One region of the Nocardioides sp. S5-5 genome, then DNA from elsewhere that is predicted to be linked to it. Evidence: predicted binding sites of a transcription regulator. Region 1 holds the regulator's gene; each other region holds the start of a gene.

What was found. The regulator LexA, encoded in region 1, represses DNA repair genes until DNA is damaged. The targets are predictions, from matches to a motif close to TCGAACANNTGTTCGA.
Region 2: the regulator LexA is predicted to act here: its motif matches at 4,474-4,489, upstream of ACUP6Y_RS06500 (HNH endonuclease signature motif containing protein).
Region 3: the regulator LexA is predicted to act here: its motif matches at 4,274-4,289, upstream of ACUP6Y_RS14925 (HNH endonuclease signature motif containing protein).
Region 4: the regulator LexA is predicted to act here: its motif matches at 1,927-1,942, upstream of ACUP6Y_RS19710 (alpha-ketoglutarate-dependent dioxygenase AlkB).

Annotation. Positions count from the first base shown of each region.
Region 1 is NZ_CP199913.1:3,855,947-3,863,006, forward strand. Features, by position in the region: gene ACUP6Y_RS18580 (hypothetical protein) at 1-303, shown strand, start outside; gene ACUP6Y_RS18585 (LysM peptidoglycan-binding domain-containing protein) at 441-827, opposite strand; gene lexA (transcriptional repressor LexA) at 1,094-1,843, shown strand; gene ACUP6Y_RS18595 (MXAN_6640 family putative metalloprotease) at 1,909-3,474, shown strand; gene ACUP6Y_RS18600 (ATP-dependent DNA helicase) at 3,565-5,553, opposite strand; gene hflX (GTPase HflX) at 5,734-7,060, opposite strand, start outside.
Region 2 is NZ_CP199913.1:1,365,791-1,372,850, reverse strand. Features, by position in the region: gene ACUP6Y_RS06515 (BTAD domain-containing putative transcriptional regulator) at 1-1,894, shown strand, start outside; gene ACUP6Y_RS06510 (maleylpyruvate isomerase family mycothiol-dependent enzyme) at 1,891-2,586, shown strand; gene ACUP6Y_RS06505 (DUF885 domain-containing protein) at 2,605-4,275, shown strand; gene ACUP6Y_RS06500 (HNH endonuclease signature motif containing protein) at 4,621-5,946, shown strand; gene ACUP6Y_RS06495 (Maf family protein) at 6,160-6,759, shown strand; gene ACUP6Y_RS06490 (hypothetical protein) at 6,735-7,060, shown strand, end outside.
Region 3 is NZ_CP199913.1:3,140,908-3,147,967, forward strand. Features, by position in the region: gene ACUP6Y_RS14905 (flavodoxin family protein) at 1-351, shown strand, start outside; gene ACUP6Y_RS14910 (homing endonuclease associated repeat-containing protein) at 421-819, opposite strand; gene ACUP6Y_RS14915 (cryptochrome/photolyase family protein) at 1,050-2,360, shown strand; gene ACUP6Y_RS14920 (alpha/beta hydrolase) at 2,357-3,007, shown strand; gene ACUP6Y_RS14925 (HNH endonuclease signature motif containing protein) at 3,035-3,991, opposite strand; gene ACUP6Y_RS14930 (4-hydroxybenzoate 3-monooxygenase) at 4,493-5,668, opposite strand; gene pcaC (4-carboxymuconolactone decarboxylase) at 5,665-6,042, opposite strand; gene ACUP6Y_RS14940 (alpha/beta fold hydrolase) at 6,039-6,782, opposite strand; gene ACUP6Y_RS14945 (lyase family protein) at 6,775-7,060, opposite strand, start outside.
Region 4 is NZ_CP199913.1:4,060,869-4,067,928, forward strand. Features, by position in the region: gene ACUP6Y_RS19695 (HD domain-containing protein) at 1-572, shown strand, start outside; gene ACUP6Y_RS19700 (hypothetical protein) at 771-1,133, shown strand; gene ACUP6Y_RS19705 (GntR family transcriptional regulator) at 1,151-1,840, opposite strand; gene ACUP6Y_RS19710 (alpha-ketoglutarate-dependent dioxygenase AlkB) at 1,964-2,581, shown strand; gene ACUP6Y_RS19715 (VOC family protein) at 2,609-3,004, opposite strand; gene ACUP6Y_RS19720 (hypothetical protein) at 3,052-3,858, opposite strand; gene ACUP6Y_RS19725 (3'(2'),5'-bisphosphate nucleotidase CysQ) at 3,869-4,660, opposite strand; gene pth (aminoacyl-tRNA hydrolase) at 4,792-5,394, opposite strand; gene ACUP6Y_RS19735 (50S ribosomal protein L25/general stress protein Ctc) at 5,493-6,113, opposite strand; gene ACUP6Y_RS19740 (ATP-binding protein) at 6,446-7,060, shown strand, end outside.

The DNA.
Region 1 (7,060 bases):
CGGGCGAAGGCGACATTCCGCCCCGCCCTGCTGCTCATCGCCGCGGGCGCGACCGCCTCGATCGTGGCCTGGGGATACCTCGTCGTCGCCGCCATCGACTTCGGCGCAACCGGGCGCCACGACGGCAAGACCAGCGCCTGGGTGCTCATGACGGTCGCCTCGCTGGGCGCGATGCTCTGCCTCTTCCTCACCTTCATGCTGGCCATCCGCCTGTCCCGCGCGCTCGGCATGTCGCACCATCACGAGCCCCGCCCCAAGCGGGACCCGGGCACCCCCAAGGGCGGCAAGCGCGCGGCGCGCTGAGCACCACCCGCCTCCTCCGAAGACGCGCGAAGGGCGGGATCCGGTTCGGTCGGATCCCGCCCCCCGTCTTCCCCAATCTCCACTGGGGTCGAGGCAGTGGAGAAGTCATGGTCGGGCCGCGCAGCCGCCCGATCGGCTCAGCGCGTGGGGACGCGCAACTCCTGGCCGACGTAGACGAGGCTGCCGTCGAGGGTGTTGAGCTGCTGGATCGTCTGCATCATGTCGCGCACGTCGTCGCCCGAGGTCGCCGCGGCGTCGCTGGCGATGTCCCACAGCGTGTCGCCGGGGGCCACGGTCACCAGCTCGACCGCCGGCGCGCCACCGCCGACGCGGGTCGCCGCCGAGCCCGCGGCCAGCCAGACCGCCGCGAGGGTGACGACCGCGAGGGCCAGCAGGAAGACGACCGCGCGGCCACGCCGGGTCAGCCGGACTCGGCCACGCGCGGCGGGCCGCGCAGCAGGGCGAGCGGCGGGCGTCGTACGGCGGGCCTGAGTGACGCGGGGTGCGACGGTGATGGTGCTCATGATGACCTCCGGGGGAAGTGGACGGGTCCTGTTGTATCCAGGGGGTCCGACGGAAGGTGTTCGATCAGGCGTTCGATCGAACATGTGTACGAGACTAGATCAGGTGTTCGAAGATTTCCAGCACCTGTTCGAAAGTTCGTTCGACCGGCGTGTCGCGACACGCGGTTCGAACAGATGTTTGAACCAGCGGGCGGGTTCGGTTAGCGTCGTCACACGGGCCCGGTCGATCCGGGCCGCACACCCCGACCCGATCTGGAGGGCGATCCATGGCTGAGCGCAAGGGCACTGAGCGCAAGGGCGGCGGGCAGGCGAGCAGCGTCACCGAGCTGCCCGACGGCCCTGCCGACGCGACCGGGCTGACCCCGCGCCAGCAGCGGGTTCTGGCCCACATCAAAGACAGCATCGAGAAGCGGGGCTACCCGCCGAGCATGCGCGAGATCGGCCAGGCGGTCGGCCTCACCAGCACCTCCAGCGTCGCCCACCAGCTGCGCACCCTCGAGGAGAAGGGCTTCCTCAAGCGCGACCCCAACCGGCCTCGCGCGCTCGAGGTGTTCCTGCCCGAGGTGATGGCGGCCCGCCGCGCGATGGGGACGGCCGAGGAGACGACGTACGACGAGACCGGGATCGGCGACGCCGCCCCGGTGCCGGCCAACGTCCCGGTCGTCGGCCGGATCGCGGCCGGTGGGCCGATCCTCGCCGAGGAGCGCGTCGAGGACATCTTCCCGCTGCCACGCCAGCTCGTCGGCGACGGCCAGCTGTTCCTGCTCGAGGTCAGCGGCGAGTCGATGATCGAGGCCGCGATCTGCGACGGCGACTACGTCGTGATCCGGCAGCAGCCCACCGCCGAGAACGGCGAGATCGTCGCCGCGATGATCGACGGCGAGGCGACGGTCAAGACCCTCCAGCGCAAGGGCGGCCAGATCTGGCTGCTCCCCCACAACCCCGCGTTCGAACCGATCGACGGCACCAACGCCACCATCCTCGGCAAGGTGACGGCGGTGCTGCGGCGGGTGTGACGCCCTGTGCCGGGCCGGTGACATAGGGTCGGACCGTCCTGTCGCCCTACCTTAGGCCGGTCCTGATGCCTCGTCGCAGCCACTTCCCCTTCCTCGGGCTGCCCCTTCCGTTCCTCAGCGCACTGGTCGCCGTCCTGATGACGGTGTCCCTCGTCGGCCCCCCCGCGCGGGCCGACGGCACCGATCCGGCCGCCCCGGTCGACCCGGTCGACCCGGCAGGCGCCGACGTCGCGGTCGACATCGACGACACCGTCGCCCAGGAGACGGCCGAGCAGGCGCTCGCGACCGTGCAGGACATCGTGGAGACGGCGCCGACCGGCACGCCGGACGCGGGCGCCGATCTCACGATGGCGCTGCGCGACCTCGCGATCACCCGCGACGACCTGCCGACGAGCCTGCAGGACGACGCCGCCCGGCTGCTCGCGCGTCCCGGCGCCGGCCACCGCCCGCCCCCGGGCTACCCGTCGGACGGCATCGAGTGCAAGCCGGGGTCCGGGCTGCCCTGCTACACGACGAGCGAGGCATCGGCGGCGTGCAACTCCGCCATCTGCGTCCACCGGGTCGCCACCACCGCTGACGCCGCCTCGCTGGCATGGGCCAACGACGTGCTCGGCGTCATGACCCACGTCCGCCAGCGCTACATCGACGCGGGCTACCGCACCCCCCTCAACGACGGCGACGGCATCTTCGACGTCTACCTCGCCGACCTCGGCGCCCGCGGCCTGTACGGCTACTGCACCACCGACAGCCGGGTCTCGGCCCACACCGGCGCGGCGGCGTACTGCGTGCTCGACAACAACTACGCCGAGTTCGGCCCGGTCCCGGGTCCGCTGGGCAACCTGCAGGTGACGGCCGCCCACGAGTACTTCCACGCGGTGCAGTTCGCCTACGACGTGCTCGAGGAGGGCTGGCTGCTCGAGGCGACCGCCACCTGGGCCGAGGACGAGATCTACGACGACGTCAACGACAACCGCCAGTACCTCAAGGGCGGTCCGCTCGGTCAGCCGGCGCAGCCGATGGACCACCGCCAGGGCCTGGCGCCGTACGGCGCGTGGATCTTCTTCAAGTACCTCAGCGAGCGCTTCCCCGCCGCAGCCGGCGGCATGCCGGTCATCGTGCGCGACATCTGGGACCTGGCGGCCGGCCCGGCCACCGCGCGGCAGGCGATCAACGCCGCGCTCGCGGCCCGCGGCACCGACCTGCGCACCCAGTTCGGGTGGTTCACCGCGGCCAATCGCCGACCGGCGCAGAACTACTCCGAGGGCGCCTTCTACCCGCGGGCCAAGCTATGGCGCGGCTCGAAGCTGTCGTCCTCGCGCCGCTCGGCCTCCGGCTCGGTCGAGCTGCGGCACCTCGCGTCGCGGACCATCCGGTTCAAGTCGAAGGTCCGCGGCAAGGCCCACCTGCGGGTCCACGTCAACGGCCCGGCACGCAAGAAGGGCGGGTACGTCCTGGTCACCATCAAGAAGAAGGGCCAGGCGCCGGCCACCAAGCTGGTCAAGGTCAACCGCAAGGGCGACAAGACCAAGCGCTACAAGTTCGGCACGTCGGTGAAGTGGGTCGAGATCACCTTCGCCAACGCCGGCAAGAAGGACGCGAAGGCATCGGTCAGCGCGCGGGTGGTGCGCTGACCCGGCGCAAACTGATCATTCCCGCCCGCCGACCCGGCGCAGACGAACACCCGAAGGTTCGACTTGCGCCGGGTCGGCGTCGTTGCGAGTTCAGTTCGCGCCGGGTCGGCGACTGAGGCGGCCCAGGGCCTGGCGCACGACCGACGGGTCGTAGGTCGTCCACATCGGCGGCAGGCTGGCCTTGAGGAAGGAGCCGTAACGCGCGGTCGCGAGCCGGGGATCGAGTACGGCGACCACGCCGCGGTCGCTGGTGGTGCGGATCAGGCGCCCGGCACCCTGCGCGAGCAGCAGCGCGGCATGGGTGGCGGCGACCTGCATGAACCCGTTGCCGCCGGCCTGGTCGGCGGCCTTCTGGCGCGCGCTCATCAGCGGGTCGTCGGGGCGCGGGAACGGGATCCGGTCGATGACCACCAGCTGGCAGGTGTCGCCGGGGACGTCGAGGCCCTGCCACAGGCCGAGCGTGCCGAACAGGCAGGTGTGGGGGTCCTCGACGAACTGGCGGGCCAGCTCGGGCAGCTGTGCCTCGCCCTGGGCGAGGGTGGTGAGGTGGGGCAGTGCCTTGCGGACGTGCTCCGCGGCGGCCTCCGCGGCCCGTCGGCTGGAGAACAGCCCGAGGGTGCGGCCGTCAGCCTGGTCGACCAGCTCGGTGATCTCGTCGAGCTGGGCCGGGCCGAGGCCGTCCCGGCCGGGCGGCGGCAGGTGGCGGGCGACGTAGAGGATGCCCTGCTTGGCGTAGTCGAACGGGCTGCCGACGTCGAGCCCGCGCCACGGCTGGGCGTCGTCGGGCCACTCCGCTCGCGGGTCTCGTGACGGTCGCTGCGCGACCTCCTCGACCACCGGGTGCTCGACTCGCTCCGAGGGCTTGAGACCGACCGAGCCGGCGACGGTGCCGAAGTCGCCGCCGAGCATGAGCGTGGCCGAGGTGAGCACCACGGTGTTGTCGGAGAGCAGCTTGTCGCGCATCTGGGCCCAGACCTGGAGCGGCGCGATGCACAGCAGCGGCGGGATCCGGTCGGTGCCCTCGGTGCGCCACAGCACGTCGGCCTCGGAGTTGGCGGCCATCCGCTCGGCGGTGGCGAAGACCTCCTGGACCATGCCCTTGGCCTGGGTCATCGCGGCGTCGGGCTCGCTGCCGGACTCCGCCCTCGGGAAGGCTCCCACGCAGGCGCGCGCGGCATCGCGGACCAGCACGAGCGCGTCGGCGAGCGCCTCGGGGACCTGCTCGAACCGGCCCGCCGGAGCGTCGCTGACCGCGGTCCGCAGCGCGTCGGCGGCGTCGGCGAGGTCCTCGGCCTCCTCCCCCTCGACGTGGCGGATGCTGCGCCGGGCGGCCCGCTCGACCTCGGCGGCCCACAGCTCGTCGGTGGCGGCCTGGGTGACCCGCGCGGCGAGCTCGTGGGCCTCGTCGATCACCACGGCGTCGTACTCCGGGATCATCGGGATCCCCTCGATCGCGTCGATGGCGAGCAGCGAGTGATTGGTGACGATGAGGTGGGACTTCTGCGCCTTCTCCTTCGCACGCTCGGCGAAGCACTCCTCGCCGAACGGGCACTTGCTCGCGCCCACGCACTCGCGGGCGGTGACGCTGATCTGGCGCCACTCCTTGTCGGTGTGGCGCGGGGCGTCGTCGCGCTCCCCCGTCTTGCGGCCCTCGGCGGCCTTCTCGGCCCACGAGCGCAGTGCAAGGACCTTGCGCCCCATCGCGCCCATCGCGTCCTCGGCCTGGATCAGCTCGCCCTGGTCATCGGGGGCGCCCTCGCGGACCCGGTGGAGGCAGGCGTAGTTGGAACGTCCCTTGAGCACGGCGTACGACGCGTCGACGCCCGGCACCGTGCCGACCGCCTTCACCAGCCGAGGCAGGTCGCGCTCGACGAGCTGGTGCTGCAGCGCGAGGGTGGCGGTGGCGATGACCACCCGCTGGTCGTGGAGCAGCGCGGGGACGAGGTAGCCGAGGGACTTGCCGGTGCCGGTGCCGGCCTGGACGAGGAGGTGCTCCTTGTCGGCGAACGCGTCCGCGACGGCCTCGGCCATCGCGACCTGGCCGTCGCGCTGCTGGCCGCCCAGCGCCGCCACCGCCATCGCGAGCAGGTCGCGGACCGGGGAGGTGCGGTCGGCAGCGGTGGTGGTCACCGGGAAACCCTAGAGGGTGGCTCCGACCTTCCGGCGCGCCCCTCCACAGCTCATGCGCAGGAGCTCGCGCGCCCGATCCGGTCAGTCACGCCGGGATCATCCGTCGCACCGGACGATCCGGGGCCGGGCTCAGACCGCGTAGGCAGCCAGGTCGCCCGCGAGCGCCTCGGTGGCCCGGCCGGTGACCCGGGTGCCGTCGGCGGTGTGCTCGAGGGTGCCGATCTCACCGTCCTTGTGGATCCGGTCGATGAGGTCGCCGCGGGCGTAGGGCACCAGCGCGGTGAACTCGACGCGCGGACGCGGCAGCTCGGCCTCGACGGCGGCGATCGCGGCGGCGATCCCCTCGCCGGTGCGCGCGGAGACCGCCACCGAGTGGGGCTCGCGGCGCAGCACCCGGTCGACGACGACCGGGTCGGCGGCGTCGACCTTGTTGACCACGACCAGCTCGGGGACACCGGTCGCGCCGATCTCGGCGAGCACCTCGCGCACCGCGGCCAGCTGGCCCTCCGGGTCGGGGTGCGCGCCGTCGACGACGTGGACGATCAAGTCGGCGTCGGCGACCTCCTCCAGGGTCGAGCGGAACGCCTCGACCAGCTGGTGCGGGAGGTGGCGGACGAAGCCGACCGTGTCGCTCATCGTGTAGACGCGCCCGTCGGCGGTCGAGGTGCGCCGGGTGGTCGGGTCGAGGGTCGCGAACAGCGCGTCCTCGACGAGCACCCCGGCGCCGGTGAGCCGGTTGAGCAGCGACGACTTGCCGGCGTTGGTGTAGCCGGCGATCGCGACCGACGGGATCTCGTTGCGCCGGCGCTCCTGGCGCTTGGTGTCGCGGGTGCCCTTCATGACCTTGAGGTCACGACGCAGCTTGGCGATCTTGTCGTTGATCCGGCGCCGGTCGGTCTCGATCTTGGTCTCACCGGGGCCACGACCACCGATGCCGCCGCCGTCGGCACCCACGCGGCCACCGGCCTGGCGGGAGAGGTTGCCACCCCAACCGCGCAGGCGCTGCTTCATGTAGCTCAGCTGGGCCAGCTCGACCTGGGCCTGGCCCTCCTTGGACTTCGCGTGCTGGGCGAAGATGTCGAGGATCAGCGCGGTCCGGTCGACGACCTTGACCTTGACCCGGTCCTCCAGGTTGCGCAGCTGGGACGGCGCGAGCTCGCCGTCGCAGATCACGGTGTCGGCGCCCGTGGCCTGCACGATCTCGCGCAGGGCGTCGACCTTGCCGCGCCCGATGTACGTCGCCGGGTCGGGTGAGGAGCGGCGCTGGTAGATCGCGTCGAGCACCTCCGAGCCCGCGGTCTCGGCGAGCAGCGCGAGCTCGGCCATCGCGTTCTCGATCTCCGAGATCGCCCCGCCGGTCCACACGCCGACCAGGACCACGCGCTCCAGGCGGAGCTGGCGGTACTCGACCTCGGTGATGTCCTCGAGCTCGGTGCGCAGACCCGCGACCCGGCGC
Region 2 (7,060 bases), 2.5 Mb from region 1:
GGAGGCGGCCCTCGCCCTGCAGTCGGACCCGTGGAACGAGTCGGTGCATCGGGCCCTCGCCCGCGCGCACTACGGACGGGGTGACCAGGTCGCCGCCCTCGCAGTCCTGGCCGACCTCGAGACCCGGCTGCGCGGCGACCTCGGACTCGACCTGGGCCCGGCATCGCAGCTGCTGCGGGGCCGGATCCTGCGGCACGAGCCGGTCGCCGAGCGAGCCCCGGGGCCGGCGCCCGTCGCCGCGTCGACCGGCCCCGGCACCGGGTGGGCCGACCGGCTCGCCGCCCTGCCGCTGCCGACGCAGCACGCGGTCCGCGCGGCCGCACTGGCCGGCGCCGCCTGGGACACCGCCCAGATCGCCCAGGTGCTCGGCATCGACGGTCCCTCGCTGGCCGACGCGCTGGCTCCCGCCCTGGCCGCCGGCATCGCGGTCCGCGGCGAGGACGGCGTGCGGTTCGCCGATCCCGGCGTACGCGAGCAGGTCACGGCGTTGATCCCGCCCGCGGAGGCGCTGCGCCTGCACCGCGGGCTCGGCGAGAGCCTGTGGCGACGGGGCGGCGAGCCCGCCCTGGCCCGGCGGGCCGCCGATCATCTCGCGGCGGCGGCGGCGCTCGACGTACCGACGGCGCTGCTGGCCGTCGACCTGGACCAGGAGCTCGCCCGGACGGCGATGGCCCAGGCCCAGTACGCCGACGCGGTGCGCCATGCCCGGCGCGCCCTGGTCAGCGCCGCGAATCTCACCGGTGACGACGCCGCGCGGGTCGACCGGGCGCGTCTGTGGCTCACGTTGGGCGAGGCCCTGCAGTGCGCGGGCGACGTCGACGCGGCGCTGGCCGCGCACGAGGCCGCGGCACAGATGCCGGAGGCCGGTGCGCAGATCAGGATCAGCGGTGCGCTGGGCTATGAGGAGTGCTCACTGCGGGCGCGGCGGCCCCGCACCGGCGCCCGGGATCCGTCGGTCCGGCTGCTGACGCGTGCCCTGGGCGACGCCGACGACGACCATCCCCGGCGGGTCGAGCTGCTCGCGTCGCTGGCGCAGGCGCTGTCGTTCTCCGGTCTGGGCGAACGGGCCACCCGCATGGTGGGCGACGCCGTGGCCGGCGCGCGCCGCGCCGCCGACCCGGAGACGCTCGCCCGCACCCTGCTGCGCGGCGTGGCCGTCCACGACCCGGTGAGCGGCGCCGCGACCCGGTTCGAGCTGGCCCGGGAGGCGGCCGCGGTGGCGCGCGCGGCCGAGGCCGACGAGCTGGAGCTCGATGCACTCGCGGCCTGGGTGCCCGAGCTGATGCGGCACGACCGGCTGGCCGAGGCCGAGGAGGTCGCCGCCCGGGTCGAGCACCTGAGCGAGACCCAGGGCAACCTGCTGCACCCGCACCAGGTGCCGATGTGGCGCGCGGCCCTCGCGCTGGCCGCCGGGCGTCACGACGAGGCGGAGGTGCTGATCGACGACTTCCGCATCGCCGGCGAGCGGGCCGGCTACGCCGACACCGCGCGCATCCACGGCTTCCAGTCGGTCCTGCTCGCGCTCGGGCGCCGTACGCCGGACCGGGCGGCGGCCGTGCTCGCCCGCTTCGACCACGACCGGGGGTTCGAGCCGTGGCGGGCCACGGCCCTCGCGGTCGCTCACGCCCGGGAAGACCGCGCGGCGGCGGTCCGGATCCTCGGGCCCTGGTCCGCCCGGCGCTTCGCCCTGGCCCGTCCCTTCGCCGGCATCCGGACCTTCTGCGCCTGCCTGGTCGCCGAGGCCGTGGCGGAGTACGGCGACGAGGCCGCCCGGACCCGGCTGGCCGCACTGATCCGCCCGGGCGTCGGGCAGCGCCAGGTTCTCGGGGCAGGCGCCGCGGTGCTCGGCGACGCGAGCGAGGCGCTGAGCCTGCTCGAGGCGGTGCCGTCGTGACGCCCGGCGCGGCGCTCCGCACGGCGAGCGCGGCCTACCGGCGCTTCGCCGACCGCTGCCGCGGGGCGGAGCCCACGTTGCCCACCCGGCTGAGTGGATGGACGGTCGCCGACCTCGTCGAGCATGTCACCTGGGCCGCTGCCATGGAGGCGGCGGCGATCCGCTCGGCCGCCGGTCTGCCGGCCACGGCCCCGAGCCACCCGACGCTTCCCCAGGCGATCACGGCCTTCGAGCGGGCCGCGGACCTCCGGCTCGCCCCGTCCACGGCCGTCGTCCTGCCCGCCGGGAGCGTGCCCCTGACCTACGCCGCACCCCTGTTCGCCTTCGAGGCGGCGCTGCACGCAGCCGATCTCGAGCACGCCCTGTCGGGGGAGGATCGACCGCTGAGCGCCGCGGAGCTGGGGGCCTGCTCGATCGTCGTCGGCCCCATGCTCGACCTGCTGGCCTCGAGCGTCCCCGACGGGGAGGTCGTCATCGACCTCGTCGGCCTCGGCGACGGCATCCGGCTGAGCGCCGAGGGCGGCGGCTGGCGCCGGAGCGAGCCGGACGGCCGGGCGGCCACGACGACGCTGACCGGCCGCCCGCACGACGTGGTGCTGTTCGCCTCGGGCAGGGTCGACGCGACCCGGCTCCAGGTCCGGGGCGAGGCCGAGCACGCCGAGCGGTTCAAGACGTACTTCCCCGGCCCCTGAGTGACGAGAATGGCTCCCATGACCCGACTCGTGGACACCCGCACCGACCAGTTCGTCGAGGACCTCGCCGCCCTCGACCCGTTGACGGCGACCTACGCCGGCATCGCCGGCCACGACGGCGAGCTGCCCGACCTGTCCCCCGACGGCTTCGCGGCGAGCGAGGAGCTGCACCGCCGCGCCCTCGCCGACGTCGCCGCGCTGGCGGCGGCCGACGAGCGCGAGGAGGTCGCCAAGGCGGCCTTCCTCGAGCGGGTCGGACTCGCCGTCGAGCGGGCCGACGCGGGCCTGGAGCGCAGTGAGTTCTCGGTGATCTCGAGCGGGATCCACGCGGTGCGCGAGGTGTTCGACCTGATGCCGACCGACACCGTCGAGCAGTGGGACGCGATCGGCTCGCGGCTCGCCGCGGTGCCGGCCGCGCTCGCGGGCTATCGCACCACCCTGCTCGAGGAGGCGGGCGCGGGCCGGGTCTCGGCCAGGCGGCAGTACGCCGAGGTGGCCGGCCAGGTGCGCGGCTGGACCGGGCAGGAGGGGGCCGCGGGCGACTACTTCGCCGGCGTCGTGGCCGCGGCACCGGCCGACCGGCGCGAGGCGCTCGCCGCGGCCGCGGCGAGCGCGTCGGCGGCGTACGCCGAGTTCGGGCGCTTCGTCGAGACCGACCTGCTCCCCCGCGGCCGCGACGTCGACGGGGTGGGACGGGAGCGCTACGCCCTGGAGTCGCGCGCCTTCCTCGGCGCGAGCGTCGACCTCGAGGAGGCCTACCGCTGGGGCTGGGAGGAGCTCAAGCGGATCGAGGACGACATGGCCGCCACCGCACTCCGGATCGTGCCGGGCGGCTCGGTCGCCGACGCCGTCGCCGCGCTCGACGCCGACCCGGCGCGCGACTGCGGCAGCCGCGAGGCGTTCCAGGCCTGGATGCAGGAGCGGTCCGACACGGTCCTGGCCGACTTCGACGGCGTCCACTTCGACATCGCCGAGCCGATCCGCACCCTGCAGTGCAAGGTGGCGCCGGTCAACGACGGCGGCGCCTGGTACACCCCGCCCACCGAGGACTTCTCCCGCCCCGGCACGATGTGGTTCTCGTTCACCGACGACAACGAGCGCTACTCCACCTGGCGCGAGACGACGACCGTCTTCCACGAGGGCGTCCCCGGCCATCACCTGCAGGTCGCGCAGGCCGTCCACCGCGCCGACCTGCTCAACCGCTGGCAGCGGCTGCTGTGCTGGGTCAGCGGCCACGGCGAGGGCTGGGCGCTGTACGCCGAGCGGCTGATGGACGAGCTCGGCTACTTCGCCGACCCCGGCGAGCGGCTCGGGTTCCTCGACATGCAGGGCTTCCGCGCCGCCCGCGTGGTCGTCGACATCGGCGTCCACCTCGGGCTCACCGTGCCCGCCGACAACCCCTTCGGCTGGCGGCCCGGCGAGACCTGGGACGCCGACTTGGCCTACGAGTTCATGCGCGCGCACTCGCGGATGGACGACGGCTCGCTGCGCTTCGAGGTCAACCGCTACCTCGGCTGGCCGGGTCAGGCGCCGTCGTACAAGGTCGGCGAGCGGATCTGGCTCGAGTCGCGCGCGGCGGCACAGGCCCGGCACGGCGCGGCGTTCGACCTCAAGGCCTTCCACACCGCGGCGCTCGACCTCGGCAGCCTCGGCCTCGACCCGCTGCAGGCCGCGCTGGCCCGGCTCTGAGGGCCGATGTCGGGCTCCTGCTCGCCGTCGCACCCCACGACCTGCACCCCACGATCCACGACTGGCTCGCGGCCAACCAGAGCTTCCGGGCCGACGTCCTCGCCCTGCTCCGCACCGAGGGACCGCATACCGCCGCGGAGATCCCCGACACCTGCGAGGTGCCGTGGGCGTCGAGCGGCTGGAACAACGACAAGAACGTCAACCGCCTGCTCGAGGTCCTCACCTTGACCGGCGACGTCGCGATTCGTGATGTCCGTTCTCCACATCCGGCTGATGGGGTTTTCCCTGTCCACAGGCGGGTTCTCGACGTTCGATTCTGTCGGGGGTGGGTGGGAGAGTTCAGTCATGGATCTCGGAACCCGGCCCCGCTCGACAGCAGCTCTGCTGTCCGGGCTACGTGCCGAGGTCGAGGGCCGAGAGGCATCGATCGTCCGTGAGTGGGCGACCATCGCCGAGTGGGCCGGCGACCACATCGTCACCGGCCCCGAAGGCGCAGCGACCATCACCGAGGACTATCTCGACACGGGTGTCCCGATCGCCGGGCCCGGTGCGCCGTTGGTCAGCGAGTTCGCACTCATGGAGCTCGTCGCGGTCCTCGGCCGCGCGCCCGATGGTGGGAAGGCGTATGTCGGGCGGGTCATCGAGTGCGCCTGGCGGCTCCCGAACGTCTACGACGCCGTCGTGGCCGGCCGGTTGGCGCCGTGGCGGGCCGAGCGGATCGCCGACCTCACCCACGCCCTGTCCGCCGAGGCGGCGGGGTTCGTGGACCGGCAACTCTTCGACGCCTCCGGCGTCGGCTGGGCCCAGCTCGAACGCCTCGTGGTCGAGGCAGTGCTGCGGCACGACCCCGAGCGTGCTGAGGCCGAACGACAGAAAGCCGCCGACCGGCGTCGTTTCGACCTCGGCGAGGTCGACGAGCACGGCCTGGTCCACCTCGACGCACTCATGGACGCCGCTGACGGACGGGACCTCGACCAGGCCGTCGCCCGACGCGCTGACGTGCTCGGCCGGTTGGGTGACGACTCGTCGCTCGACGTGCGCCGCTCGAAGGCCGCGGCCGAGCTCGCCCGCCACGACCTCGCGTTGGACCTGCTGATCCCCGACCCCGACACCGGTGAGGTCGTCACGACCGTCCCGGGCCGCAAGGTCGTCCTCAACGTCCACATCACCGACACCAGCCTCCTCGGGGACAACCCGTTCGTGAGCCCCTCCACCAACCCGGTCGGCCGGTGGGAGGAGGGCCGCTGCCCCATCACCACCACGCAGATCCGCGAATGGCTCCGCGCCCGCGACACCACCATCGTCGTGCGGCCGGTGATCGACCTGGCCGACCACGTGCCCGTGACGGCGTACGAGATCCCCGAGCGTCATCGGACACGTGTGATCCTGCGGGACCACACCTGCCGGTTCCCCCACTGCGCTCGTCCCGCACAGCGTTGCGACCTCGACCACCACCGCCCGTTCGACCAGGGTGGCCCGACGTGTCCCTGCAACGAAGTGCCGTTGTGTCGACGCCATCACAGGGCCAAGACCCACTCACGATGGCGCTACGACATCGTGACGCCGGGCTCGTACGTGTGGACCAGCCCGAACGGGTTCCGGTTCCGTGTCGACCACCGCGGCACCCACCCGATCCACGGCACCAGCGATCCCAGCCCACCCGACGAGTAGCGACCCCGCCCACACCCCGCGAGTCACCGAGATCGCGGGGGCATCGGCATGCCCGCGTCAGTGGCCGCTGGCGTACTGATCGGCGGTGTAGGTGATGGTGCTGCCGGTGCTTGGGTCGGTGACCAGGATCCGGTCAGCTGCCGCCGACGGGGTGACGACCTGCGGCGACAGGTCCCGAAAGGTTTCGTCGCCGGACCTCGTTAGGGTGACGGCGTGCCGACCTTCGTCCTCGCCTCCGCCTCCCCCGCGCGCCTGGCGACCCTGCGCAACGCCGGTCTCGACCCGCGGGTGATCGTGTCGGGGGTCGACGAGTCGCAGGTCAGCGACGTGCCGCCGGCCGAGCTGGCGCTGCGGCTGGCCGAGCTCAAGTGCGGCGCGGTGGCCGGTCGCGACGACGTCCCGGCCGACGGCCTGGTGCTCGGCTGCGACTCGGTGCTCGAGCTCGACGGGGTCGCGCTCGGCAAGCCCGACGACGCCGACGACGCGGTACGCCGCTGGCAGGCGATGCGCGGCCGGTCCGGGGTCCTGCACACCGGCCACTGCCTGCACGACCGCGCGAGCAGCCACCAGGTCGCCGCGACCGCCTCCACCACGGTCCACTTCGCCGACGTCACCGACGACGAGATCGCGGCGTACGTCGCGACCGGCGAACCGCTCCACGTCGCCGGCGCGTTCACCGTCGACGGGCTCGGCGGCGGGTTCGTCGCCAGCATCGAGGGCGACCACCACAATGTCGTTGGGGTCAGCCTGCCGCTGCTGCGCGGCATGGTCCAGGAGCTCGGGCACTCGTGGACCGACCTCTGGTCACGCTGACCCGGCTGCTCGCCGTCCTGCTGGCGCTGCCCGTCTTGCTGCCCGCGGCGGCACACGCGGACGTTCCCACCCTCACCCCCGGCAGCCACCCGATCACGCTGCCCACCGACGCACCGACGACCTTCCGGCTGCAGCGGACCGCGCCGGGCAGCACCCTGCACGTCGCGCTCTGGTACGTCGGCGCCGGCGACTCGGTCGGCGAGGGGGTCCGACTGACCATCGGCACGACGCCCGACGGCACCGGCTGCGGCAGCGGCGCCGTGTTCCGGCCGACCCTCGGCGAGCCGGCTCCGCTGCTCAC
Region 3 (7,060 bases), 720 kb from region 1:
CAGCCGGCCTCGGTGTGCAAGGTCGTGCTCGAACGGCTCGACGCCGAGCTCGGCGAGACCGATGACGAGGGCCGGATGCTCACCTCCGGCAAGGTCGCGGGCGTCGCCGTCGTCGGCAACGAGGACGGCGCGCACCACGTCTCGGCCGAGGTCTACCAGGCGCTCAGCGACGTCGGGTTCACGATCCCGCCCAACGGCGTCACCTACTGGGTCGGCGAGGCGATGCAGTCGACCGACTACCGCGACCTCGACCCCGAGCCCGAGAAGACCGCCGCCACGACGAAGACGCTCGCCGCCAACGCGGCGCACCTGGCCACGCTGCTGCGGACCAGCCCGTACTCCGCGGCGTGAGCGTCAGTCGCGCACCAGCACGAAGAGGTAGGGCGTCCGCAGCGCGGGCAGCGCCGCGCCACGCCGGGCTCATCTGCCTCCCGATGCCCGCTTCTTGACCTCGGCCCACGGGAACCGCTGGCGCAGCGTCGCGCCGCTCGGCACCCCGTCCTGGGCCTTGGCCCAGGACGCATAGTCGGCGAACGAGCCGGTGCTTCCGGGCTCGGCGAGATAGCGCGCGACGATCGCCACGACATCGTCGTCGCTCCACCTCCGGCTCGTCGAGCGGGTCTTGTTGGTGGCGACCCGGGCGCGCGCGCAGGCGGCGTTCCACGACCCGAACCGGCGGATCAGCAACGCGGGCGAGGCCGCGTCTCGCTGCCGCTGCCAGCCGTCGTACGCCGCCGCCGTCAACGGCTCGCCGAGCTCGGCGGCCGCGGCGGCGAGGTCGGCCGCGATCTGCTCGTCGGAGAACTCGGGAACCCGCATGGACCCCACGGTAGCCACCCCTGGCTGGGTCGCGCGGTGCTGGTCGAGGCGGGCTGATCGCCGTGGTGCTTGTGCGCCGGGACCAAAGCCGGCCCGCGAGGTCCGGCCTCTCGGGACGTGGGGCCCGAGCCCGCGGCCGTCGTACGGTCGAGCCATGACGGACGCCCTCGTGGTCGGCAGCGGGCCCAACGGCCTGCGGAGCCTGAGGGTCCGTCTGCCAGCATGGCCGGGTGAGTCCGAGCATCCTGTGGTTCCGTCGGGACCTGCGCCTCGGTGACCACCCGGCCCTGCTGGCCGCGGCGGCGGACGGTCCGGTGCTACCGCTGTTCGTGCTCGATCCCGCGCTGTGGGGGCCTTCGGGCGACGTCCGCCGCGGCTACCTGCTGCGCACCCTGCGCGCCCTCGACGCCGACCTGCGCCGGCACGGACCGGGCCTCGTGGTCCGCTCCGGCCGACCGGAGCAGGTCGTGCCCGCGGTGGTCGAGGAGGTCGGTGCGCAGGCGGTCCACGTCAGCGCCGACTTCGCTCCGTACGGCGCCGCCCGGGACGCCCGCGTCGAGAGGGCCCTCGGCGCGGTCCCCCTGGTGCGCACCGGGTCGCCGTACGCCGTCGCACCGGGCCGCCTGCTGACCAAGGGCGGCGGTCCCTACCGGGTGTTCACGCCCTTCCACAGGGCGTGGGTCGCCCACGGCTGGCGCGCGCCGGCCGAGTCCGATCCGGCCGCCACGGACTGGGTCACCGCGTCCGGCGACGACCTGCCCGACGAGCCGGACGTGTCCGGCGTCGACCTCCCGGACGCGGGCGAGGCGGCGGCACGCGCACGCTGGGATGCCTGGCGCGGGACGCCGTACGACGACGTGCGCGACCGCCCCGACCTCGACGCCACCTCGCGGCTCTCCCCCGACCTGCGCTGGGGCACGCTCCACCCGCGCACGGTGCTGGCAGACCTCGACGCGCGCGAGCCGCACGCCGCCACCTTCCGCAAGGAGCTGGCCTGGCGGGAGTTCTACGCGCACGTGCTGCACCACTGGCCGGCGTCCGCGCGCGACTACTTCCGGCCCGAGCTGCGCGATCTGCCCTATGTCACCGGCGCCGAGCTGCGCCGCCGGCTGGACGCCTGGGCCGCGGGACGCACCGGCTACCCGATCGTCGACGCCGGGATGCGGCAGCTGCTCGCCGAGGGCTGGATGCACAACCGGGTGCGGATGATCGTCGCGTCCTTCCTGGTCAAGGACCTGCACGTCGAGTGGCAGCACGGCGCCCGGCACTTCATGCGCCACCTGGTCGACGGCGACCTCGCGAGCAACCAGCACAACTGGCAGTGGGTGGCGGGCTGCGGGACCGACGCGGCGCCGTACTTCCGGGTCTTCAACCCGACCACGCAGGGCAGGAAGTTCGACCCGGACGGCGGGTACGTGCGGCGCTGGGTGCCCGAGCTGAGCGACCCCGCCGGCGACTACCCGGGGCCGATCGTCGACCACGCGGAGCAGCGCGCGGCGACCCTCGAGGCCTACCAGCTGCTCAGGAGGCACGGGCGATGACCACCCCGTCGTTCACCGACAGCTGGCTCCCCGCGCGGCCCCGGGCGATCGCGCTGGTGCTGCACGGCGGCGCCGAGCACGGCACCGACCCGCTCGACCGCCGCAGCCTGGCCTGGCGCCGTGGCCGCACCCTGGCCCGGCATCTCGCCGCCGCCGTGGCCCGCGACGACGTCGGCGTGCTGCTGCTGCGCTATCGGATGAAGGGCTGGAACGCCGCTGCCTCCGCGACCCCCGCACCGGTCGCCGACGCCCGCTGGGCGCTCGACGAGATCGCCCACACCCACGACCTCCCGGTCGCCGTCCTCGGCCACTCGATGGGCGCCCGCACCGGCGTCGCCGTCGCCGGCCACTCCTCCGTCCGTGGCGTGGTCGCCCTGGCCCCCTGGCTCCCGCCCGACGACCCGGTCGCGCCGCTGACCGGCAAGCTGCTCCGCGCCGCCCACGGCCGCCTCGACCGGATCACCTCACCCCGCGCCACCCGGGCCTTCGTCGCCCGGGCCGCCGAGGTCGCCGACGCCGAGTTCACCGACATGGGCGCGGTCGGGCACTACCTGCTGCGCCGGATGCCGCTGTGGGACGCGTACGTCGCCGCGAGCGTCCGTGAGGTGCTGAACGCATCCTGCGTGCCTGAGCCCCCGCGATCGTGAGGACTCGCAGGGTGTGGGGCGGGGTGGCTACTCGTCGGGTGGGTGGAGGGGATGGGTGCCGCGGTGGTCGACGCGGAACCGGTACCCGGCCGGGCTGGTCCACACATAGGTCGCCGGAGCCGGCGTCACGTAACGCCAGGCGGAGTGAGTCTTGGCGCGGTGGTGGCGTCGACAGAGCGGGACGAGGTTGCACGGACACGTCTGCCCGCCCTCCCCAAAGGGGGTCGCGTGGTCGAGGTCGCAACGCCGGGCCGGACGGGTGCAGTGCGGGAACCGACACGTGTGATCCCGCAACGCGACGCGGGCGCGGTGCCGGTCGGGGATCTCGTAGGACCCGACAGGGTGATGCTCGGCCAGGTCGATCACCGGGCGCACGATCACCATCGTGTTCTTGGCTCGGAGCCATGCACGGATCTGGGTCGAGGAGATCGGGCAGCGGCCCCCCTCCCAGCGCCCCACCGGATTCACGAACGGGCTGGCGAACGGATTGTCCCCGGTAGCAGTGGTGTCGGTGAGGGTGGTGTCGGTGAGGGTGGTGTCGGTGATGTGGATGTTGAGGATCACCGTGCGGCCGGGCTCTCGTGACGGTCGCTCCACGGCCTCCGCGACCTCCGCGACCTCCGCGACCTCCGGGGTGACCGGGTCGGGGATCGACAGGTCCAACGCGAGGTCGGCGCGGGCCAGTTCGGCGGCGGCCTTGGAGCGGCGCACGTCGAGCGTCGAGTCGTCACCGAGCCGTCCGAGGGTCTTGGCCCGCCGGGAGATGGCGAGGTCCAGGTCGTGTCCGTCGGCGGCGTCCATGACTCCGTCGAGGTGGACCAGACCGTGCTCATCGACCGCACCGATGTCGAAACGCCGCCGGTCGGTAGCACGCCGGCGGTCGGCCTCGGCGTGTTCGGGGTCGAACCGGAGCACCGCCTCGGCCACGAGTCGCTCCAACTGGGCCCACCCGACACCGGAGGCGTTCCAGAGCTGCCGGTCCACGAACCCCGCAGCATCCGCGCACAGGGGGCGGGTGAGGTCGGCGATCCGTTCGGCCGCCAGGGCGCCAACCGTCCCGCCACCACGGCGGCGTACACGTTCGGCAGGCGCCAGGCACACTCCAGGATCCGTCCGACATAGGCCTTGCCGCCATCGGGAGACCTGCCGAGCACCGCGACCAGCTCCATGACCGCGAACTCACTGACCAGCGGAGTGCCGTCCCCAGCGATCGGGACCACCGTGTCGAGGTAGCCCGCAGTGATCGTCGCGGCCCCTTCAGCGCCGGCGACGACGTGGTCGACGGCCCATTCCACGATCGTGGTCCATTCCTCGACCAGGGACTCCTCGCGAGCCCGGACCCCAGCGCTCAGCCGCGACAGCGGCGGGGCTGTCGAGCGAGGCGCGGTGGCGAGATCCATGACCGGATCCTCCCATCCGGCCCCGACACTTCAAGGCGTCGGAGACCCGCTTGTGGACAGGGAGAACCCGACTGACGCTGAGGGCTCAGGAGGGCCAGCCCGTGTAGCCCTCCGCCAGGTAGGTCGACCCGGCGGTCGAGGTGACCAGCGAGGTCAGCTCACCGACCTGCCGGCGTACGTCGAAGTCGCTCGCCTCGGGCAGGCGGTGCAGCATCGTGGTCATCCAGTACGAGAAGTGCTGGGCCTTCCAGACCCGCTGCAGCGCGCGCTCGGCATAGCGGTCGAGTGCGACCTCGTCCCCTCGGAGGTGGAGCTCGAGCTCCTCGGCGAGCACCCGGACGTCGGCCAGCGCCAGGTTGAGGCCCTTGGCGCCGGTCGGCGGGACGGTGTGGGCGGCGTCGCCGGCGAGCACCAGGTTGCCGTGCCGCATCGGCTCCTGCACGAAGCTGCGGAACGGCAGCACCACCTTGGAGGTGATCGGCCCCTCCTCGAGCGCGTAGCCGTTGGCGCCGACCCGGGCCTGCAGCTCCGCCCAGATCCGGTCGTCGGACCAGGCGGCGACGTCCTCGGCCGGGTCGCACTGGAAGTACATCCTCTGCAGGGTCTCCGTGCGCTGGCTGATCAGCGCGAAGCCGCGCTCGGAGTGGCTGTAGATCAGCTCCTCGCTGCTGGGCGGCGCCTCGCAGAGGATGCCGAACCAGGCGAAAGGGTACTCGCGGAAGAACTGGCGGCGCAGCACCTCGGGGAACTCGTGGCGGCAGATGCTGCGCGAGCCGTCGGCCCCGACCAGGACTCGTGCCGCGACCTCGTGGGGTACGCCGTCCGCGTCGGTGAACCTCATCAGCGGCCGGTCCCCCGTGATGTCGGCGACCGACACCTCGCTCACGCCGAACCGCACGTCCCCGCCGTCGCGCGCACGGGCATCGGCGAGGTCGATGAACACGTCGGTCTGCGGGTAGAGCTGGACCGAGGCGCCGACCAGCTCCTCGAAGTCGATCCGGTGCCCGCCGCCGCCGAAGGCGAGGTCGATCCCGGCATGCCGGTAGCCGTCGCGCAGCACCCGGTCGGACACGCCGCTCTCGGTCAGCAGGCGCACGCTGTCCTGCTCCAGGATCCCGGCCCGGTGGGTGTTCTCGATCTCCTCACGGCCGCGGATGTCGATCGCGACCGAGCCGATCCCGGCGCGCTGCAGCAGGTGCGCCAGCATCAGGCCCGCGGGCCCGGCGCCGACGATCGCGACGTCGGTGGTGATGCGGTTCATCGTTCCTCCTCCAGCACGCCCTTGGCGACGGCGAAGGCGTGGTTCGCGGCCGGGACGCCGCAGTAGATCGCGGCCTGCAAGATCACCTCGGCGATCTCGTCGTCACTGAGCCCGTTGGTGCGGGCCGCGCGCACGTGCATCGCGAACTCCTCCCAGTGCCCGAGCGCGATCATCGCGGTCAGTACGGCGACCGAGCGGCTGCGGCGGTCCAGGCCCGGCCGGGTCCAGACGCTGCCCCACGCATAGCGGGTGATCAGCTCCTGGAAGTCGTGCGTGAACGCGGTCTTCGCGGCCTCGGCCCGGTCGACGTGCGCGTCGCCGAGCACCTCCCGGCGGACGCTCATCCCGGCGTCGAAGGGGTCGTCATAGGTCATCGGTCGGCCTCCAGGAAGGTGGTGATCAGGTCTGCGGTGGCGGCGGGGTCCTCGGCGGGCGGCAGGTGGGCGACGCCCGCGAGCGCGACCTCGACCTGGTCGGGGGTCACGACGACGTCGTGCTCTCCACCGGCTCTCAGCAGCGGCACCGGCGCGAACGCGACCCGGTCCCGGATGTCATGGGCCGCGAGCGCCTCGCAGGCCAGCGCGTAGGACTCGTCGTCGACGGACTGCAGGGCGAGCAGCAGGCCGCTGCCCGTCGCCGGGTCGCGATCGAGGAAGCCGGGCGCGAACCAACGGGCCGCCGAGCCCTCCACCATGGCAGCGGTCCCGGCCTTGCGGACGTGTGCCGCCCGCTCGCGCCAGCCCTCCGGCGTACCGATCCGCGGGGCCGACGCCAGCGTGACGACCGCGTCGAACGGTCCGGGCTGGACCGCGATGGTGAAGCCGACCGCCCCGCCGAGGGAGACGCCGGCGTAGGCGACCGGCCGCCCCGCGGCGAGCCCGGTGGCCCGGTCCCGGACGGCGGTGGCCAGGTCCGCCACGGTGAACGCCGTCGTCGTGGGCGCTCCGGCGCCGTGGCCGGGCAGGTCCCAGCCGACGACCTGCCAGGTCGCCGGGAGCAGCGCGGCGCAGCGGCGCCAGAGGTCGGCGACGCCGGTGCCGAGGGACGGGCCGACGACGAGGACGCGCTCAGCGTCGCCGTCACCGGCGAGCTGGGTGAAGGTCAGGTCAACCACGGGTCTCCTCCCAGCGGGTGATCGCGAGGTCGACGAGGCGCCCGGCCTCGCCGGTTCCGCCGCGGGTGTCGAGGTCGCCGGTCGCGCTGGCCGCGTCGACCCGGGCCGCCATCGCGGAGGTGTCGACCCGCAGCCCGGCGACCAGCTCGGCCGCCTGGCTCGCCGCGGTGACCGCGAGCGCCAGGAGCCGCGCCACGACAGGCCATTCGGCGTGCCAGGCACCATCGGGGCGCTCGTCGACGGCACCCGCCGCGGACAGGTGCAGCTGTGCGGCCAGG
Region 4 (7,060 bases), 200 kb from region 1:
CCGGGGCCGACGCGCTGCGCGACGAGCTGCTGGCGGCGTACGGCGACCCGAGCCGCGGTCATCACGGCACTCGCCATCTCGCGGAGGTGCTGCAGCGCCTCGACGAGCTGGCGGCCGCGGGGACGGCGTACGACCGCACGCCCGTGCTGCTCGCCGCGTGGTTCCACGACGCCGTGTACGACGGCGAGCGGGACGCCGAGGAGCGCTCGGCCACCTGGGCCGAGGACGCGCTGCCGGCCCACGCCGCCCCGGCGACGGTCGCCGAGGTGGCCCGCCTGGTGCGGCTCACCGAGCAGCACCGCCCGGACTCCGACGACGCCAACGGCTGCGCCCTGTCCGACGCCGACCTGTCCATCCTCGCCGCGGCCCGGGACCGGTACGACGAGTACGTCGCCGCGGTGCGCTCGGAGTACGCCCACCTCGACGACGACGTCTTCGCCGCCGGTCGGGCGGAGGTGCTGCGCGCGCTGACCGACACCCCCGAGCTGTTCCGCACCGCGCACGGGCGCTCCCGCTGGGAGCAGCCCGCACGGGCCAATGTCGCCCGCGAGCTCGCCGGCCTGCCGGCCTAACTTCGCGACCTGGCTGTACTGACCGGCGAGCTCGGCCATCTCGTCGTCGAGCCGGTCGAGGTCGGTCCAGGTGACGGCGAGCACGCGGTCGGCGGCAGCGGTCCTTAGCGGTCCTCTCGGCGGCTCCCGCGGGTCGGGAGCGGTGCCGGCTGCGATGCCCGTCCGGGCCCGGTCACCGAACCCGCGCACAATGGACCTGTGGACGACAGCGTGATCTTCCAGGCCCGAGCGCAGGTGCTGGCCGACCTGCAGGCCCGTGCTCTCGGTACGCCGGACTCCGTGACCCTGCTCGAGGACGCCTGCGCCGAGCGCCGCTGGTGGCTCGGGCAATGGCCCGAGGGTGCGCCGTTCATCGCCGGCCTGGTCGCCCAGGACGTGCAGGACGGCCTGGCCGACCGATTCGGTCGGCAGGCCCATGAGGGCCTGTGGCCGCGTTGTACGCAGTGCGACGGCCCGGTCCACGCGCTGCACATCGAGCCCGACCTCGGCGGCCCGGACCCGACCTGGGTATGCGAGGAGTCCGGGGTGGCGGTGGCGCCGCTGGGCGGGCTCGAGCCCTGAGCCCAGATGAGCCGCGGTCAACCGCGGAGCAGCAGGCTGACGGCGTGGTGATCGCCGCGGTAGAGCGTGCGCGACACCTCGACCACGACCTCCCCCTCCCACGCGCGACGGTCGTGCCGGAGCACAGGGGCACCGGGCGGCGCCTCGAGCAGCGCGGCCTCGTCCGCGCCCGCCGCGCAGGCGGCCAGCACGTCCTCCGACCAGGTCGGGCGCAGGCCGCGGGCGCCGAGGTCGTCGTACAGGCTGTCGGGGAGCGCCTCGAGCAGTCCCGGCACCCGCGTCTCGACGAGATAGGTCTCGGACAGGCAGACCGCGCGGCCGTCGGCCATCCGCAGCCGCCGCCAGCGCACCACCGGTACGCCGGGCGCGACCTGCAGCGCGACCGCGAGCCGGTCGGCGGCCGGGATCCGCTCGGCGACGAGGGTGTGGGCCTCGGCGACCATGCCGCGGCGGGCCATCTCCTCGCTGAAGCCGACCACGCCGGTCGCGACACGACGGGGCGCCGCGACGAACGTCCCCCGTCCGGGCACCCGCTCCAGCACGCCCTCGCCGACCAGCGCGTCGAGCGCCTGGCGCACGGTCATCCGGGCGACGCCGAAGCGGTCCACGAGATCCCGCTCGGACGGCGCGGCGGTGCCGGGCGCGCTGCCGGCGACCAGGGCGCGGACGTACTCGCGGATCGTCACGTGCTTGAGAGAGCGGCTCATCGACCCCCCTGTGGTCTGCGGGGCCGAGAGTAGGCAAGCGGGCGTCGTGCCGTCCGGCGAACCGCGAAACTTCGTCGAGCACACGTCCGAACACCTGTTCGATCAGGGGGTATCCTCGATGCCATGACGGTCGACTTCCAGACCAGCCTCTTCGACGCCGCGGCGAGCGAGGTCGCCACCGAGCGCCGGGTGCTCAGTGCCGGCGCCTGGGTCGACGTCGCGCGCGACTGGCTGACCGAGGCCGACGACGTCTTCGCGACCCTGGTCCGCGAGGTGCCGTGGCGGGCGGAGCGGCGCGCGATGTACGACCGAGTGGTCGACGTACCCCGCCTCGTGTTCACCTACATGATCGGCGACGTGCTGCCCCACCCCGCGTTGAGCGACGCGCGCGAGCGGCTGACCCAGCGGTACGCCGCCGAGCTCGGCGAGCCGTTCCGCACCGCCGGCTGCTGCTACTACCGCGACGGCCGCGACAGCGTGGCCTGGCACGGCGACACGATCGGGCGCGGCTCCACCGACGACACCATGGTCGCGATCGTGTCGGTCGGCGACCCGCGCCGGCTGCACCTGCGTCCGCGCGATCCCGAGCGACGCGACGAGGCGTTCGCCGTCGAGATGGGGCACGGCGACCTGGTCGTGATGGGCGGCTCGTGCCAGCGGACCTGGGAGCACGCCGTACCCAAGGTGTCGTCGGCCGGACCGCGGATCTCGGTGCAGTTCCGGCCACTCAACGTGTTCTAGCCTCGGGATCTCGCGAGGCTAGCGAAGCTAGGAGCGCTCCAGCTCCGCCAGCGAACGCAGGATGCAGAACTCGTTGCCCTCCGGATCGGCGAGCACCACCCAGCCGCTGCCGGGGCCGTGGACGCCGCGGTGGTCGGCGACCTGGACCGCGCCGTACCGCAGCAGCCGGTCGACCTCCTCGTCGCGGCTGCCGGCACGCGGGCGCAGGTCGAAGTGGACCCGGTTCTTGCCGCTCTTGCGGTCGGGGACCTCGATGAACAGCACCTGGTGGCCGCTGTCGGGGTCGATGATCATGCACTCCTCGTGTCCCGGCTCGTTGGGGTTGCCGGGCAGGTCGGTGTAGCCGAGGACCGGCTTCCACCACTCGGAGAGCTCGAAGGCGTGGGCGCAGTCGACGGTGGTGTGCGAGATGAAGGAGGTCACGCCCCCACCCTCGCCCGGCCCCCGGCGCCCGGGCAACCGGTTTCGGGTCAGGGCGTGGACGTCGCCGGCGGCGTGGACGTCGCCGGCGGCGTGGACGGCGCGGACGGCGTCGGGGTCGAGGTCGGGGTGGCCGTCTCGGTCACCGTGGCCGTCTCGGTCGGCGTCGGAGTCGGGATGGGCGTCGTCGAGGTCGTGGGCCCGGTGGGGACGCCGGTCGCGGTGTCGGCGTCCGTCGGGGTCGGGGTCGGTGTCGGGGTCTCCTCGGCCGGGAGCTCCTGCTGCTTCTTGCCCGTGCCCCCGCCGTCGCCGAAGACGCCGCCGATCGAGGTCCGGTCCTTGCCGTCGGTGCCGCCGGTGATCGTCGAGACGCTCCTGCCGGCGATCAGCTCGATCGCGCTGATCACCACGAGCGCGAGGAGGAAGGTCCCGGCGGCGAGCACGGCGATCCGCTTCCAGGGCAGGGTGGACCAGCGACGGGGCGTCGGCTCGACCTCCCCCTCTTCCTCCTCGTCCTCGGCGGCCTCGAGGTGGTGGTGGGCGCGGTCGAGCTCGCGCTCGGCCGCCACCGGGTCGGAGCGGCGGGCGGCGCGTCGTACGTTCTGCTCGGCGAGGTTGACCCGCTGCATCGCCGCTGCCTGGACCTCGGCCATCCGGCGCCGGCTGGACTCGATGCCCTGCTTGTAGAGGGCCGAGCTGACCGTCGCGATGACGCTGCCGAGCGCGGCGCCGATCAGCGTGCCGGCGGCGCCGAGCGTGGAGAGCAGCACCGCGACCGTGACCGCCGCGCCCGCACCGGCCGCGGTCGCGGGCCAATCGATCCGCGCCTTGCGCTCCTCGGGATCTGCCTCAGCCATGCTCGACCGCTCAGTCGGTGCCGTGCGCCTTGACGAAGGCGAGGATCTGCTCGGAGAGCTCGGGGCGACACACGATCACGTCAGGCAGGTAGACGTCGGCCTGGTTGTAGACCAGATCGCTGCCGTCGACGCGCGAGGTGAACAGGCCCGCGGCGCGCGCGACGGCGACCGGCGCGGCGGAGTCCCATTCGTACTGACCGCCCGCGTGGACGTAGGCATCGGCGACGTCGCGCACGACCGACATCATCTTCACGCCGGCCGAGCCCATCGGGACCAGCTCGGCGTCGAGCTCCTTCGCGAGCGCCTCGACGAAGGCCGGCGGGCGGGTGCGGGAGACCGCGATCCGGGGCCGCTGGGAGGTGCGGGCCGGTACGACGGGCGGCGTACCGGTGTTGAAGGTCTCGCCCAGCACGGGCTGCGCGACCGCGCCCGCGACCAGCTCGCCGTCCTGCCACAGCGCGACGTGGACGGCCCAGTCGTCGCGCGGCGGCTCGGAGAACTCGCGGGTGCCGTCGAGCGGGTCGACGATCCAGACCTTGGCGGCGGTGAGCCGGGCGTCCTTGTCGGCCGCGCTCTCCAGCGCCTCCTCGGAGAGCACCGCGTCGTCGGGGCGGTAGGTCGCCAGCAGCTCCATCAGCAGCACGTGCGCCGCCTGATCGCCGGCGTCCTTGAGCTCCTTGCCCACCAGTCCCTCGGCGCGCACCTCCAGCAGGCGGCGGCCGGCCTCCTCGGCCAGCCAGGCGGCGAGGAGGTGGTCGTCGGCGACGACCTCGGGTGCGGGGGTACCGGGCTCGAAGGTCACGCGGTCACCCTACCGAGCCCCGTTGACTCGCCCCGAACTCCCGTTGACCTTCCTCCATCTCCCGCCGAGCTGCGGCAAGGAGGGGCGACTCGACCGACGGCCGGGGCACGTCGACCGGAGGACGGGGCGGGTCAGCGGTTGAAACGGGACTGGGTCTTCTCGAGGCCCTCGGCGACGAGCGACTCGACGGCGTCGGCGGCGGAGTCCACCTGGAAGGGGATCTCCTTGCGCTCGGTGGTGCCGTAGTTGGACAGCACGAAGTCGGCGACGTCCTGGCGACCCGGGGGGCGGCCGATGCCGGCCCTGACCCGGTAGAAGTCGCCGGTGCCGAGGGAGGAGCGCATGGACTTGAGGCCGTTGTGACCGTTGTCGCCGCCGCCCTTCTTGATGCGCAGCGTGCCGAAGTCGATGTCGAGCTCGTCGTGGATCGCGATCACCCGATCGGCGGGGACCTTGTAGAAGATCGCGAGCGCCTTGACCGGGCCGCCCGACTCGTTCATGTACGAGCGGGACTTGGCCAGCACCACCCGCGGGCCGGGCACCCCCGGGGCGCCGAGACGGCCCTCGACCACGTCGGCGCGGCCGGACTTGTGGGCGCGGAAGCCGCTGCCCATCCGGCGGGCCAGCTCGTCGACGACGAGATAGCCGATGTTGTGCCGGTGCCCGGCGTACGACGGGCCGGGGTTGCCGAGGCCGACCACGAGCCAGACGTCGGCACTGGTCGCGTCGCTCACGGGGCTCTCCTCGGCGTCAGGTGCGGCGGGACTCCCCGGCGCGGGCGTCCGCGCCGGGGAGATCAGTCGGCCCAGGAACCACCTGAGCCGGCCGGCGATCACTCGCTGTCGCCGGCCTCAGCAGCCTCGGCGGACTCCTCGGCGGACTCGCCGGCCTCCGCGGCAGCGGGCTCCTCGGCGGCCTGCTCGGTGACGTTGACGACCAGGGTGTCGGCGTCGGTGAGCAGGGTGGTGCCGGCCGGCAGCTCGACCTGGCTCGCGAGGATCTGGGTGCCGGCCTCGGCGCCCTCGATGCTGACCTCGAACTGCTCGGGGATGTGGGTGGCCTCGGCCTCGACCTGGAGCGTGGTGTTCTCGGTGACGACCAGGGTGCCGCTGACGGCGTCGCCGACGACGTGGACCGGTACGTCGACGGTGACCTTCTCGCCGCGGACGACGGCGACGAAGTCGACGTGCTCGAGGACGCGGCGGACCGGGTCGACCTGGACCTGCTTGGTGAGCGCGAGCTGCGACTGGCCCTCGAACTCGAGCTCGAGGACGGCGTTGGCGCCACCGTGCTTGATGGCCATCATCGTGTCGTGGCCCGGGAGGGTCAGGTGGACCGGCTCGTTGCCGTGGCCGTAGACGACGGCGGGGATCTTGTTGTCGCGGCGGATGCGGCGGGCGGCGCCCTTGCCGAACTCGGTGCGGACCTCGGCCTGGATCTTCTCGGTGCTCATGGGGATCTCCTGATCGTCGCGTGGTGGTGGCGGCTGCTCGGAGACGAGGAACGCCGCGCTTCCCTCACCCGGTGACCGGCAGGGCGCGCGGCGTCATGAAGACAGACCGGCCCAGTCGATCACGGAGTCACAGAAGCGGGTGCTCCCTCGCCGAGGCAACCGCAGAAGGCTACCCGCGCGGGCCGGGCTGGGCGAAATCGTCACCGGTAGGGGATCGGTGATCTCGCGCAGGTCCGACGGCGCGTCCTTCAGCGCCGCCATCGCGGCGCGAGGGCTCGCCTCGGCCGATACCTATCTATACTTCGAGAAAGTATCGGAAGGTATCGACTCTCATGAGCACAGCACCGAGCAACCCCTTCACGCCCGGCCAGTCCCCGCGCTTCCTCGCCGGGCGGACCGCCGAGCGCCGACGGATCCAGGACCGGCTCGGCCGGGTGGCGACGTACGGCGAGCTGGCCGGCCCGCTGCTCGTCTTCCACGCACCGCGCGGGCTGGGCAAGACCTCGCTGCTGCGCGCCGCGGAGGCCGAGGCCCTCACCCTCGGCTTCGTGTCGGTGTGGGTCGCCTGCGCGCGCGACCAGCTGCTCCTGCCCGAGCTGGCCCAGCGGGTGCGGGGCGCCCTCGCGCGCCACGACGCCCTCGGCGGTCCCGGCCGGACGACCCGGCTCGACGGGCTGACCATCGAGCTCGGCGTACCCGGCGCGAAGGTCCAGGCCGCCCTCGGCCGGCGGGAGGCAGCGGCGGTGACGGCGCCGATCCTCGCCCTCGAGGAGCTGCTGCGCGAGGCGGCGACGTTGGTGCGCACCCACGGCGGGGCCGGGCTGGTGGTGTTCCTCGACGAGCTGCACGCCGCCGGCTCCACGGAGCTCGCCGTGCTCCTCAACGCCTGGCAGAACCTCGACGGCGCCGCCGGCGCGGTGCCGCTGAGCATCGTCACCGCCGGGCTG